DNA from 2 places in the Saccharococcus thermophilus genome. Region 2 is predicted to be linked to the other one. Evidence: riboswitches for the same ligand, from Rfam matches in the RefSeq annotation. Region 2 holds a riboswitch; the other holds the start of a gene.

Region 1 (7,385 bases), 1.4 Mb from region 2:
CTCGATTACATACGAATCGCCTAGCTTTCCTAAACGCATCACCTCGGTGTACTCATGCCACTTTGCCCCATAGGTCATCGAAGCGTTCGCCAACGCAAGCGCAAAATCGGGAGCGCTTACTTGTCCGTCTTTGGGAATATACATCGCTGCCGCAAGACCGTGGGAAACATGCGGCTCGATTTCCCTCATCTCATCTGCCGAGAGCCAGCGCAGCCGATCATCCTTCTGCCGCCAAAATTCGTAATGGCGGCGAAGCGCGGCGGCTTCTTCTTCGGTCACCGCCACTTTCAGCATCCCTTTTTCGACAAGCCCAATATCGATGCCAGTCAGTTCTTTTAATTCTTCGGCAAGCGCCGGAACGAGCGCCCGGCTTTTTAGCGCGAGCGGAATTAGCGGGCTCTCTTCGGAAAATTCCGACTGTGCTCCAAGCATTCCCGCCGCTGCGCTGGACGCCTGGCTTGCTATCCTCTCTTTTTCGAGCACGCCGACACGAAATCGGCGTTTTGCCAGTTGAAACGCAATCGATGCGCCGATAATTCCGCCGCCAACCACTAATACATCGTAATCATGACGTTCTATCAACATTCCTCTCCCCCATTCATTGGCCATGTTTGTTTGACTATATGAGCGAGCTTCTTTGCTTCCGCAACAGGATCTCGCGCCAAAAACACCGCCGACATCACCGCGATCCCATCGGCACCCGCCTGCAGCACTTGCGCCGCATTCCCCGCATGAATGCCGCCGATCGCAATGACGGGAATGTTTACACTGGCAACGATAGCTTGCAGCGAGTCGACCCCGCGCGGCGCCATCCCTGATTTGCTCGTGGTCAGAAAAATATGGCCATAGATGCAAAAATCCGCGCCGCTTTTCGCTGCTTCCTTGGCCTCGTCAAGCGAATGGACCGAGCAGCCGACAGCCAGTCGAGGAAAATGGCGCTTTACTTGGCTGACGGATAAGCTGTGGTACGCAAGCTGCACCCCTTTTACCCCATACACGACCGCCACATCGACGCGGTCATTGATGATGATTTTCTGCGGCGGCACTCCATTGCCGATGAGAGCGGCAACAAACGCAGAAACCTCGCGCGCCGTTTTCCTTTTTTCCCGCACATGAATCGCATCGACATACGGATGAACGTGGGCGCAAATGGATGCAAACTGTTCGACAGGCTGTTTTCCCGTCGAAATGAGATGAAGTTGTTTGGTCATTGTCATCCCTTGCTTTCTAGCGTACATCGGTAACTGGAATATATGGGTAATGCACGCCGGTGTAATAAGCCGCTGCCGCTACCAAGGCGAATAGAGCGACAAGCGCGATATCATACTTGCTAAAACCGATTTCATAGTAAAACGTCCGCTTTGTACTGCTAGAAAAACGCTTCGCTTCCATCGCGACCGCGATGCGCTGAGCGCGGCGGATGCTTTGCGACAGGAGCGGAATGGCATAGCGCTTTATTTTTTCCATCCATCCGTGGCTCGCCGTTCCCCGCACTTTTAACGCATTATGCACGGTCTGAAACTCCTCGAGCATAATCGGAAGCAAGCGCACGGCCGCCAAAAAGCTATAGGCGTATTTCGGCTTTAATTTTAGCTGCTGCATCAGCGAATAAAACAAACGGACCGGCCTCGTCGTTAAGGAAAATAAAAGGCCAAGGAGAGCGAAGGAAAGCGCGCGGAAGCCTAGATGCACGCCACGCAAAAAGCTTTCTTCCGTCACATGGATCAGTCCCCAACGAAACCATGTTTTCGTTCCTTCGCCAAACATCATCATGGAAGAAGCGGTCGAAACAAAGATCAGAAAAAACGGCAAAAACAATAGCAGCAAAAACTTCCATGGGTAGCCGGTATACAGCATAAACAGCAATAAAAGCGCAAGCGAAAAATTAATTAGCACGTTTGGATTATGAACGAACAATACGGCAATAAAAAGAAACACGAGCACGATCAATTTTAAAGTTGGGTTCGTATGATGCAGCCATGTTTCCCGATAAACAATATTCCACTTCATCAGCTGTTCCCCCTACACGAGCAGCGCGGCCGTTGTCGATGAATGCGACGGAATCCATTCCTCTTTTACCAGTCGTCCGTCTTCAATCACCCATCTTCTTGTGGCAAAATGCTTCACAATGTTTTCGTCATGGGTGACCATAATGATGGTTGTCCCTTGTCTGCGATACGACTCTAGCAATTCGAGAAGCGCAAACGTATTTTTCGCATCCTGTCCAAACGTCGGTTCATCAAGAAGAAAAATTTGCTGTCCGCTTACAATCGAAGCAGCGACGCTTAAACGGCGTTTTTGTCCCATGGAAAGCTGGTATGGATGCTGGTCTTGCTGCTCATAAAGATGAAATTGCCGCAGCAGCCCTTCCACCGTTTCGGCAATCTCTTCCTCTTTCCGTTTTTCCAAACGAAGCGAATAAGCAAGCTCTTCGCGTACGGAATTAGTGACAAACTGAAATTCCGGATTTTGAAAGACAAAGGCAAGCAAACGGTGCAGCTGTTTAAGCTGCTTGCTGTCTTTGCCATACAGCTCATACGTTCCATCGGTGCGAATCAATTTCATGAGTGCATGCAAGAGCGTGCTTTTTCCGGCGCCATTTTTGCCCGTGACAGCAATCCATTCCCCTGCATGCACGGTCGCTTCTTCCACACGGATTTTCACCTCATTGGAGCGATAACCTTGAAATTGGCGGAGATATATCCTTTTCTCCCCGCTGCTTTCCGTTTTCCGGCGCTGCCGCTTTACCATATATTCCTCCCATACGCCCGGATACCAAATTCCTTGAGAAGCGATGATGTCTTTATAGTTGGCAAACACTGTTTGTGCCTTGTCATCGGCGATAATTTCTCCGTCATCGTTAAATAAAACGATGCGGTCCACAAAATCGATCACATGATCGATTTTGTGCTCAACAATAATGACCGTTTTCTCTTTAGCGATTCGTTTCACCGTCTGCCAAATCTCTTTTGTTCCTTCCTCATCGATCATCGCCGTCGGCTCATCCAAAAACAGCACATCCGGCTCCAATGCCAATACGGACGCCAGCGCCAGCCGTTGTTTCATCCCACCTGATAGCGTGTGAATATCGGTATGTGGCTCAATAAACAGCCCGACTTTTTCTAACAGCGTTTGGATTCGATGGTGCATCTCGCTTCGCGGCACGCCGATGTTTTCAAGAGCAAAAGCAATTTCCTCATCCGCAAACGGCATGCAAAACTGCGCATCCGGATCCTGAAACACATATCCCCAGTTTGCTGGAAGCTGCAGGCGCTCCGCTTTCATCGGCACGTCGATCGAATGCGGAATCAATCCAGACAACACTTGCAATAACGTCGATTTGCCGCATCCGGAAGGACCAAGCAGTAATACCTTTTCTCCCTCGTAAATGGTAAGTGACAAATCTTTAAATAACAGCGTATCTTTGCCTGGAAATTTTAAGCGGAGCCGCTCTACAGCAACGATCGGTTTCATCGCTTCACCGCCACCTTTTTCAGCGATCGAGCGCATCATAATCATCTTTCGAAGCCGGGCGCAACATTTGCGTGACCCCCGTTTTTTCTAACGCTTTTACTAGCGAAACGGCGAAAAATCCGGAAATCACCACCGCGCCGACAAAGCGGGCAATCAAGAATAGCGCCATATTCCAAGGTGCCAACGCCCCAATGTATCCTTTGTAAAAATCCATCACTAGCGAGCCGATGGTCGCGCCAATCGCTCCAAGCGACACCACCAATACGTCAAATCTTTTATAGCGAAATGCCGCAAACACCACTTCCGCCAACAGTCCTTGAATTACTCCGTAAATAAGCACTTCAAGCCCCCATTCCGATCCCATGATCAATTCACCGGAAGAAGCGGCAATTTCCGCTAAAAGCGCAACGCCTGGCTTGCGAATGAGCAAATAAGCCACTGACGCGGCGATAAACCACATGCCATAAATCAATTGATCAAGATGAAAACCAAACACTTTCACAAAGTCATACAGCGGTCCCCAAACTTTATAAATGATGCCGAATACCACCGCAATCACAATCGTTGTTAAAATATCAGCGAGTTTCAATCCTTTAGTTGTTGTGGACATACGCTTGAATCTCCTTTCTTGCCGATGGCCATGTTTCTAAACGATAAGCCATTTCCCAAAATTCGTACTCATACTCACTGCTGATAAGAAAATGCTGCTCCATCCGTTTGCGATCCGCTTCCGTGACCGCTTCGGCGATCGCATCCAAACGGGCGATTTGCTCTTCTACTAAACTGCGAAACCAATCCGAACTATACGTACCAATCCATTTTTGATAAATCGGCTCAGCTGGCTTGCAATCTTTTAATCTTTCGCCAATCTCATAATAAAGCCAGTAGCACGGCAAAATCGCGGCAATGACATCGCCTAAATGCCCTTCATACGCCGCTCGATACATATGGGACGTGTAGGCGTAGGCGGTCGGCGCCGGGATAAAGGCCGCTTTTTCTTCTTCGGTAATGCCGAGCAGTTCGGCAAATGTCTCATGCAGCGACAATTCCGCTTCGCATGTGCTTTGCGCATGATGCGCCAGCCTTGCAGTTGTCGCTAGATCCGTAGACTTCGCTGCCCCAATCGCTTGCACTCTCGCAAAATGGCGCAAATAATAAGCATCTTGCATCACATAATAGCGGAAACGGGTTAAATCCAGCGTCCCTTCTCCCAATTCCTTTACAAACGGGTGATGAAAACTTGCCTGCCAGATCGGGTCCGCCTTTTTCCTCACTTCTTTTGTAAATGACATCCTCTTCTCCCCCTCTTTTCCAAAAAAAATAAACGCCACTTCCTTTACAAGAGCGTAAAGAAAGTGGCGTTGCATACGAGCCGGCAAAACTACAGCAAAATATCGATCCGCGACTGCGCTGCTCCACTTCCCTACGCTGGTATTACCCAGATCAGGTCCTAAGGGTCTCAAAGGCACACTTTGATCTCAGCCTTTCTAAAGGCCCCCCTAGTGGATGCGTCCGTTATGAAATTTTCTTGTTTGAGTTTATCATATCACGAGGAAAAGCATTGTCAACCCTTTTTTCCTATCCCCCAATCATTGCCGTATTCGATATCTCCAAAAATAATCTTGCCAAATGCCGGCAAACGTTGTCTTCATTGCGTCTTTGCCCACAATTCGGTATCATTAAAAACGCAAATGACTACATCATATTGGAGTGGAGAATGTGGCAAAAGTATTTTTAAAGCGAAACCGGAAAAAACGGCTTGAGCAAGGGCATCCATGGATTTTTCAAAGCGAAGTCGATCATATTGAAGGTGATTTTGAACCGGGAGATTTCGTCGATGTATACAATCATCAACACTACTTTTTAGCCAAAGGCTATATTAACCCGAAATCGCAAATGATTGTGCGCGTGTTGACACAAAATCCCGAGGATGAGTTAAATGAGCAATTTTTTATTGAGCGCATCCGTCAAGCATGGGCATATCGCGAACGAATGATTCCTGGCGTCCGCTCATGCCGCGCTATTTACGGAGAAGCAGACTTTTTGCCGGGGTTGATCGTCGACAAGTACGAAGACGTGCTTGTTGTGCAAATTCTTTCCCTCGGCATGGAAAAACGCAAAGACTGGATTTTGCGCGGCTTACTGGAAGTGTTTCAGCCGCGGGCTATTTATTTGCGCAATGACGTGTACGTCCGCGAACTCGAGGGACTCAAGCAGGAAAAAGGCTTTTGGTACGGTGAAGCGGAAACGGAAGTGCTGATTGAAGAGAACGGCGTCAAATATATCGTCGATATTGAAAATGGGCAAAAAACAGGATTTTTCTTCGACCAAAGACAAAATCGCGCGGCAATTAAACCGCTCATTGACAGCAACACGACGGTGCTCGACTGCTTTACCCATATCGGTTCGTTTATGCTGAACGCCTGCTTATACGGAGCAAAACACGTCACCGCGGTCGATATTTCCGAACACGCGATTGAAACAGCGAAACGCAACGCGGCCTTAAACGGCTTTACGAACGTCGAATTTGTTGTCGCTAACGCCTTTGACTATTTGCGTGAAGCGGTTCGCGACGGAAAACAATGGGATGTGGTCATCATCGATCCGCCGGCGTTCGCCAAATCGGCGCACGCGGTCCCGAAGGCGCTGCGCGGCTACAAAGACATTAACTTAAACGGTTTAAAACTTGTCAAAGACGGCGGCTTTTTCGTTACATCGAGCTGCTCGTATCACGTCCGCCCTCATATGTTCGAAGAGATGGTCGCCGAAGCGGCGTTTGACGCGAAGAAAATTTTACGGCAAGTATACTGGAACGGCGCCGGCTACGACCATCCGAAGCTGCTCGCCGCCGATGAGGGCGACTATTTAAAATTTGCGATTTATGAAGTGCATTCGCGCAGATAAGAAAAAACGCTTAGGGAAAATCACCTAAGCGTTTTTTCTTGATCAACGCTGTCCGTACACAGCCGTTTTCTCCTTTTTCAAAACAAATAAATAAAAAAGGAGGGACATAAAAACCGACAGCGCCGCGGTGAGATAAATGCTGCGATATCCGAGCAAATGGCCGATTTGGCCGAATACCATCGCACCGACTCCCACTCCTAAATCAAAAAAGGAGAAGAAAGTCGCATTGGCCATTCCTTTGCGGTGTTTCGGCGCCCGTTCTACCGACCACGCCTGCAGCGCCGGCTGCACCGTGCCGAAACCAAAGCCGTAAAACACGGCCGCGGCAAACAAAATCCATTTGTTTGGCAACCAGGCAAGCAGCAGCATCGCCAGCAAAATAAGCGCTGCCCCCGGAATAAACACCGCTTTATGCCCTTTTCGGTCATAGAGCTGCCCGGCGAACGTTCTTGTCACCATTAAGGCAAGTGCATAGAGCAAGAAGTACAGCGAGATTCCGGAAATGCCTTTCTGCGCTGTATATAACGGCAAAAAGGAAGCGATTCCCCCAAATGTAACGGTAAGAAAGAACAACAAAATCGATGGTATTAGAGCGCTTTTTTCATAAATATCCCATTTATTATGGGCCTGAATTTGCGGTTGCGTGATTTTTTTATATGTAATATTCGCCGCAAACAATAACGAAGCTATTCCTAAAGCAGCGCAAATCAAGAACAGCTTGCTAAAAGACAACACGCCGGCAAGCAATAATCCTAACGACGGTCCAAACGCCAGCGCTAAATTTCCTGACAATCCGTAATATCCCATTCCTTCACCTCTGCGGCTGGCCGGAATAATATCGGTCGCAATCGTACCCGCGGCCGTCGTAGAAAACCCCCAGCCGATCCCTTGAATGACCCGCATCATAAACAACAATAAAATGCTCGTAATAAAGCTATAGGAACCTACGGAAATGACGAAAATCGCGAGCCCTAGCAAAAAGACAAAACGCCGCCCCCGCGTTTCCA
Region 2 (7,385 bases):
TTTTTCCCGATTCAGCGATTTGTTTGGCGCGTATGACTTCCATTACGATATTCCCTCCCTTCTTCGTCCGCTTTGGCGCTATCTTCCGCTAACGCACGTACTCCTTTCCAAAACAATTCGTCATTACATGTAATTGGTTCAAGTTCTCCTTCGTCCCCTTTCGCGTTAATTACTTCTAATAACTGGGTCATATCGGTCGTTTCGCGTTCTTCTTCCCTATATATCATCAAAATGTCACACCTTTCCAAAAATTGATATACTATTGACCCCTCAAAAAAGAAAAAGTATCATTCGAAGTGGTATAAATAAGAAAGGAGGAAGACACTATGAGCGAGCGCGATTATTACTTTGACAACGCAAAATGCGTATTAATGCTCCTCGTCGTGTTTGGCCACTTTCTCCGCCCGTATATTGATAATGTGCTATGGGTACATAGTTTATATATCTGGATCTTCTTTTTTCACATGCCGGCGTTTATCTTGATTTCCGGCTATTTTGCGAAAAAAATCCGCGAGCAAGGATATTTCAAAAAAATTACAAAAAAGCTACTTGTCCCATATTTGATTTTTCAGCTGCTTTACTCTGTTTATTATTTTTTTATATAAAGAAGATTCGCTTGAGTTTAATTTATTGACCCCTCACTGGAGTTTATGGTTTTTAATCAGCCTGTTCAGCTGGAACATATTATTATTCGTGTTCTCTAAAATACCAAAGTCGATATCGCTGTCACTCGCCCTTCTTTTAGGGGTCGGAGCCGGGATGCTTGATGCGGAAAAATGGCTGAGCCTATCGCGTACATTTACGTTTTTCCCATTCTTTTTGCTGGGATTTTTCCTCGAAAAAAGCGAGATCAAGCGCTTATTTACATGGCGAATCCGCTTATTTTCCATTGTTGCGCTCATCGCGATGTTTGTTTTGATTCATTTTGGTTTTCCAGATTTGCCGCAGGAATGGCTGTACGGCTCTAAATCGTACGATGCGCTTGGCGTTCCGGAAGAAGACGGTGTTGTCGGACGTCTAACAATTTATGGGGCAAGCACACTGATGATGATCAGTTTTCTCGCCCTGGTCCCAAACCAGCGTTATTCGTTTTCCGTATTCGGGACAAGAACGTTTTATATTTATGTTTTGCACGGGTTTATTTTAAAATATTTGCATGAAACAAAGTTTCCGGATTTTATCATGAACATTCACGGCTACCCGCTGCTGTTAGGATTGTCGGTTCTCATTATTCTCTTTCTTGGAAGCAAGCCGATCGTACAAATTATGCGCCCGCTTTTAGAGCTGCGTTTGCCGAAAAGAAAACAAGCGGTTTCTTAGTCAAGCAAAAAAGGTGCCCATACTTTTAGGCACCTTTTTTGCTGGATTGCACCGCCCGAACCAGCTGTCTGGCAGCCGTCTCCGGAGACGAAGCAGAAGCGATGGCGCTGATCACAGAAACACCATCCGCCCCTGCCGCGATAACCTCGCCGGCATTGTCCGCCGTAACGCCCCCAATGGCGACCAGCGGAATGGCGATGCCATGGCGGCGCAGCAAACGGATAATCTCCGGACCTTGCGCTTTTTTCGCATCTTCTTTCGATTTTGTTGGATAAATTGGTCCGACTCCGATATAATCGGCACCGGCGTCCATCGCCGCTCGCGCTTCTTCCAAATTATGTGCCGACACGCCAAGAATTTTGTCGCCAATTTTGGCGCGGACGATGCGCGCGTCTTCGTCCTCCTGCCCAATATGCACTCCATCGGCGTCGAGCGCAAGGGCTAGTTCGACATCGTCATTCACGATAAACGGAATGCCATGCTCCCGGCAAATGTGCTGCAATTGCTTGGCGAGCTCATATTTTTGTTCGCCAACGAGCGCGCCGCTTCCTTTTTCGCGGAACTGAAACAGCGTAATGCCGCCGGCAATCGCTTCCGCTAATACTTCTGCCGGAGGTTTTGCACAGTTTACGCTTCCCATAATAAAATATACTTTCAATTGTTCTCTCATTGTATCACTTGCTATTCGCGTCATTTTCCACTCACCTACCGCGCCGCCTTTTCCCGGTACGCCCAATGGTTCGTCGGACCGTGACCATGACCGATGCCTAGCGTATGCTCAATGGCCGCTTGGATAAACGATTTCGCTGTCTGTACTGCTTCTTGAACCGTTTTTCCTTTTGCGAGCTCGGCCGTGATCGCCGCGGCAAACGTGCAGCCCGTTCCGTGCGTATGTTTTGTATCGATGCGCTTGCTTGTGAAATAGAAAAATTCACTGCCGTCATATAATACATCGACCGTTTCTTCCCCATCATCGTCGTGACCGCCTTTAATCACGACATGCTTCACTCCTAGTTCATGCAGACGTTTCGCCGCTTCTTTGCGATCTTCCATCGTTCGAATCGTAAGGCCGGTTAATGCTTCCGCTTCTGGAATGTTTGGGGTAACGACCATCGCAAGCGGCAGCAAATACGTCTTCAGCGCATTTACCGCCTCTTCTTGAAGCAGTGGTGCACCGCCTTTTGCGATCATGACCGGGTCGACAACGAGACAAGTCCAGCCAAACTGTTTCACTTTCGCGGCGACCGCTTCAATAATTTCGGCGCTAAACAGCATTCCCGTTTTTACCGCATCTGCTCCTAAATCCGTCGCGACCGATTCGATTTGCTTTGCGACCGCTTCCGGCGACAATGGGTACACCCCTTGCACCCCAAGTGTATTTTGCGCCGTCACCGCGGTGAGGGCGGACATGCCAAATACGCCTAATTCTTGAAATGTTTTTAAATCGGCCTGGATTCCGGCGCCGCCGCCGCTGTCAGAACCGGCAATCGTTAACGCTTTATATACCATTGTTTTCTCTCCCTTCATTCTCCTTGTTCAATGCGGCCGTATTGGTGGATCTCATCCGCTCCTACGCGGGAAAGCGCGTCTAAAAAGGCGATTTGAAAGCTGCCAGGTCCTTGTTCTCCTGCTTTTTTCGCAGCCATTTCTGCGGCAACTCCATAGCTGACAAGCGCCGCCGCTGCCGCTTTTAACACATCCCGCTCTACAGCCGCAAAAGCGCCAATGACAGAGGTCAATAAGCAGCCCGTACCGGTTACTTTCGTTAATATCGGATGTCCGTTACGGATGATATACGTTGTATTTCCATCGGTTACAACATCCTCTTTTCCTGTAATGGCAACTACTGTTTTCAGCCGCTTCGCCGCATTTTTCGCCAACGATACGACATCTCCGCTCCCTTCTCCCGCATCGACGCCTTTAATGGCCCACGCTTCGCCGATTGTATTCGCAATTTCCGCCGCATTGCCGCGAATGACAGACACTTGGACCGCGCCCGCAATGTTTCGCGCCGTCTCCGTGCGATACGGCGTCGCCCCGGCGCCAACCGGATCGAAAATAACCGGAACGCCAGCTTCGTTTGCCTCTTTTCCGGCAATGATCATCGCTTCCACTTCTGTTGGATTTAATGTTCCGATATTTAAGACGAGCGCCCCTGCAATTTTTGCCATATCGGCCACTTCTTCTTTCGCATAGGCCATCACCGGTGAAGCACCTAACGCAAGCAAGCCGTTGGCCGTAAAATTCGTGACAACGACATTGGTGATGTTATGTACAAGCGGATTGGCTTGTCTCACCTTTTGCAATACGCTCGCCACTTCTTGATTATTGACCATTCCCATCCTCTCCTTTTGGCAAAATAAAAAACACTTTGCGCGCAAGCAAAGTGTTTTTCAGCCCCATATTCTCACTTTCCCTGCGCTGGCATTACCCAAACAGGTTCAAACGGTCAACGGCGGAATATAGCCGTACTCTCAGCCTGCTTCCGCAAGCTCCCGTATTGTTATATCGTTGTTCACCAAAAAGTCTACTCTTTCCGCTTCCGTATTGCAAGAAAAAAATTACGAACGATGTTGCGGCAATTCCGCCATCACTGTCTTTTCGTGCAACGCAGGAGAGGAATGCCGCGATTGCGGCAGCGGCAGATTAAATAAATCTAAATCGATGATATAGCGGGGCCGCCGTTTCGTTTCTTTATAAATCTTTCCAATATATTCGCCAATTAAGCCAAGCGCGATCAGCTGCAGGCCGCCGAGCAGCCAAATCGAGGTAATGAGCGACGTCCATCCCGTTTGCGTATAGCCGGTAAATTTTAATACAAGAAAATAGATGCCAAATAATACGCTGACGAAAAAAGATACAAAACCGAGAAGCGAAATCATGCGGATCGGCGTGATGCTGAACGACGTAATTCCATCAAGGGCAAAGGCAATCATTTTCTTCAGCGGATACTTTGTCGTTCCGGCCAGCCGTTCTTTTCGATCATAGTATACCGTTGTCGAACGAAAACCAAGCAAAGGAACGATGCCGCGCAAAAACAGGTTCACTTCTTCAAACCGCTCGAGCGCTTCGACCACGCGCCGGCTCATTAAACGGTAATCAGCGTGATTATAGACGAGATCGACCCCCATCGCTTTCATTAATTTGTAAAAGCCTTGCGCCGTATGGCGTTTAAAAAACGTATCGGCATCGCGCCGCTTGCGCACCCCATACACAATTTCATAGCCTTCTTGGAATTTTTGGACGAAATCGCGAATGACCGCAATATCATCCTGCAAATCGGCATCAATCGAAACGATGCAGTCCGAACGCGTTTTCGCGGCAAACATTCCGGCCAGCAGCGCATTTTGATGGCCGGCATTGTGCGCCAGTTTCAGCCCCTTTACTTCCAGATAGCGCAAACTTGCCTTGTAAATAATGTCCCATGTCGCATCACGGCTCCCATCATCGACAAAAAGAAGCGTGCTGTCAGCGGAAATCAGCTTTTCCGCAACAAGCGCCTCCCGCAGCGCGCGGAGCTGGCGGATCGTTTCCGGCAATGCTTCCTCTTCGTTATAACACGGCACGACAATCGTAAGCGTTGGTTCGTTCAATGTTATCCCTCCTTACGGTATCACCTTGTACAAATAAATTGTCCATGCCGATTCTTTTGAATGAAACACTTTTTCAAGCGTCAGCTGATTTTGTTTTGCGTTTTCAATCGGCAACGCTGAGAAAATATAGCGGCCGCCCATTTGATAGAATACAGCGGCATTGAGCTCTAAATGTTTAATCGTTCGCTTGGAATCCTTTTTAAACATATAATGTTTGCCCAGCTCATCGACAAAAATATAGCAGCGTCCGCCCCATTCATCGAAGTATTCGCGCAGCTTTTTGTTTTTCGCGAGTTCGTTGGCAATGATTTGACGGAACTTATGTTTATAGGAGAGCGGATAAAAATTGTTATACGTATCGAGCGTGTAAAACCCGTTATATTGCGCAATCGCCGGATGAATGCCAATGCTGGCGACGCGGTATGTATGAACAGGCCGTCCAATATACTCTTTCATTTCTTGAAACTGCTTTTCCGCATAAAACTCGCGAAACGACGGCTTATGGCGATAGACAATTTCTTCATTAAATGCAGTGAGCACCACTAACTGAGCAGCGATAGCGGCGAAACATAGCTTTTTCCACGCTTGTCCTTGCTGCCATAAAATTTTGAGCGAAATAGCAAACAACACGTAAATGACCATCGGCCGCAAAAAATGATAGCGGGCAAAATTGAATTTATCCAACAAATCAAACCGTTCCGTCAGCGGGGCCCAACCTTTATAAAACCAAAACGCATACCATGTGGACAGCGCGAAATTGAGCGCGTGCAAAAAGATAAACAGTTTTTCCTGCCGCCATATTTTCTTCTTCCAGACGATATATAATGCGGCTAGCGTTATTGGCAAAATGACAAGCCCGTGCACCGTCATTACATGCGTATGGCCGAGAATATAGTTTTTGAAAATTAAGCGGATCACCCGCCAGAGCGGCAAACGGGCGTGAAAATATTCATCGCGGCTCGTCGGTTCATCGGAAAATAACAGCGAATGAACAAGGCGGTAATCCACCGCCAAATAAAGAATCGTCATATAGACAATCGCCAAGAAAAACCGCCTGTTCCATCCCTTTCCGCGGATAACGTCGGCAAGCCACCATATTCCCATCGCGCTTAAGAAAAAGAAAAAGCCAAGCACAAAGCTCGAATAAAACGGCAATAGCGTAAGCACCATATAGTTCACCCACGATCGTTCGCCGTTGCGGATATTAAGCAGCGCCCAAAGCGCGAGCGGCATGCCAAGCGTACTCAACATCCCCGACGGCCAAAACGGCGTCAGGGCAAACGAAAGCGCCGCCCCGATGCGAATCCACGTCCACTTTTCATCGCGAAGCACATGCTTTTTCAGCAGCAAATACATGCCGATAAACGCAAAGACACGGGTGATCGCCTGGCTTAAGCCATAGGCATAAATCGGGGGAAACAGCGCATGAAGCCATACGATCCCGCTAAACTCCGTACCGAACGCGTTGCGCGGCAGCCCGTTAATGACTTGCGGGATGACCGCGTTTACTGAACCAAACAACTCTCCGCTTCTAATGACGACTTTATACCAAGCGATATTCGAATCTAAATTATCGTGAACCCGCATATGCGCATCCTCGCCAAGCAGAAAATACGGCGATACAAACAAGGCGATCGCGAGGAACGAGAAGAACAGGAGTCTCTTTTCTATTGTCGGCACCACTTCCCCTCCTTTTTAAAATGTCTTCCTTTATTTTCTATCGAAAAAGGAAAAATATGCATCTTTTCTATATAGAAAAAGGCCGCTCCAAAAAGCAGCTTTAGCTTTTTGGAAACGGCCTTGTGTTGTTGCTGATTATGCAAACAATTTAGCAGGGTTTTTGACAAACATTTGCTCTAATTGTTCTTCCGTTACCCCCTCTTTCATCAGCGTCGGAATGATCGTTTCGAATAAATGCCCGACATGCCAATTGCTCATCAGTGCAGCAAACGGCTCTGGCAGCTGCGGCGGACGGCCGAGCCAAATATTGACGGTGTCATGGGCAAGCATGATTTTATCGGCAAAGCCTTCGCGAAGCAGCACGAGCAGCGTGCGGATCCGCTCTTCATCCGTCGGCGCGCCGACCATGCCTTGGATGCCGAAGCGGTCAAAAGCAATGTACACCCCATATTGCAGCGTCTTTTTATGGTATTCCGGATCGGTGTTGCCGCACATATGGCCGATGACGATTTTTTGCGGATCGGCGCCATGCTCAAACAAGTATGCCGCCTGTTCCGGCCCCATCGTTCCTTCCTGCGTATGGGTGATAATCACGATTCCTGTTTCTTTTTGCGCGCGGGCTGCGGCACGGAAGAACATTTTTTCGTATTCGGTGATCCGGTTTTTGCTTGATGCCAGTTTGATGACGCCCGGTTTTATGCCGGTATCGGCGATGCCGTTTGTAATTTCCGCCATAAACATGTCATATATTTCTTCTTCCGCCGTGCCGAGCAGCTGGCGAAACTTAAAATA

Evidence for each region. Region 2 has a riboswitch for thiamine pyrophosphate ahead of thiM (hydroxyethylthiazole kinase). Riboswitches for the same ligand answer to the same signal wherever they lie in the genome.
Region 1: it holds a riboswitch for thiamine pyrophosphate, as region 2 does, so the genes downstream of both, tenA (thiaminase II) here and thiM (hydroxyethylthiazole kinase) in region 2, are expected to answer to the same signal.

The regions. Positions count from the first base shown of each region.
Region 1 is NZ_JAASRS010000001.1:2,762,741-2,770,125, forward strand. Features, by position in the region: gene thiO (glycine oxidase ThiO) at 1-585, opposite strand, end outside; gene tenI (thiazole tautomerase TenI) at 579-1,211, opposite strand; gene BDD39_RS14320 (energy-coupling factor transporter transmembrane component T family protein) at 1,228-2,010, opposite strand; gene BDD39_RS14325 (ATP-binding cassette domain-containing protein) at 2,023-3,066, opposite strand; partial or broken gene BDD39_RS16800 (ABC transporter ATP-binding protein) at 3,052-3,399, opposite strand; gene BDD39_RS14330 (ECF transporter S component) at 3,494-4,084, opposite strand; gene tenA (thiaminase II) at 4,068-4,766, opposite strand; TPP riboswitch at 4,878-4,985, opposite strand; gene BDD39_RS14340 (methyltransferase domain-containing protein) at 5,194-6,378, shown strand; gene BDD39_RS14345 (MFS transporter) at 6,421-7,385, opposite strand, start outside.
Region 2 is NZ_JAASRS010000001.1:1,410,428-1,417,812, forward strand. Features, by position in the region: gene BDD39_RS07285 (H-type small acid-soluble spore protein) at 1-43, opposite strand, end outside; gene BDD39_RS07290 (hypothetical protein) at 12-227, opposite strand; partial or broken gene BDD39_RS07295 (acyltransferase family protein) at 327-1,320, shown strand; gene thiE (thiamine phosphate synthase) at 1,346-2,014, opposite strand; gene thiD (bifunctional hydroxymethylpyrimidine kinase/phosphomethylpyrimidine kinase) at 2,026-2,829, opposite strand; gene thiM (hydroxyethylthiazole kinase) at 2,844-3,656, opposite strand; TPP riboswitch at 3,716-3,829, opposite strand; gene BDD39_RS07315 (glycosyltransferase family 2 protein) at 3,882-4,913, opposite strand; gene BDD39_RS07320 (DUF6044 family protein) at 4,926-6,593, opposite strand; gene BDD39_RS07325 (phosphotriesterase family protein) at 6,729-7,385, opposite strand, start outside.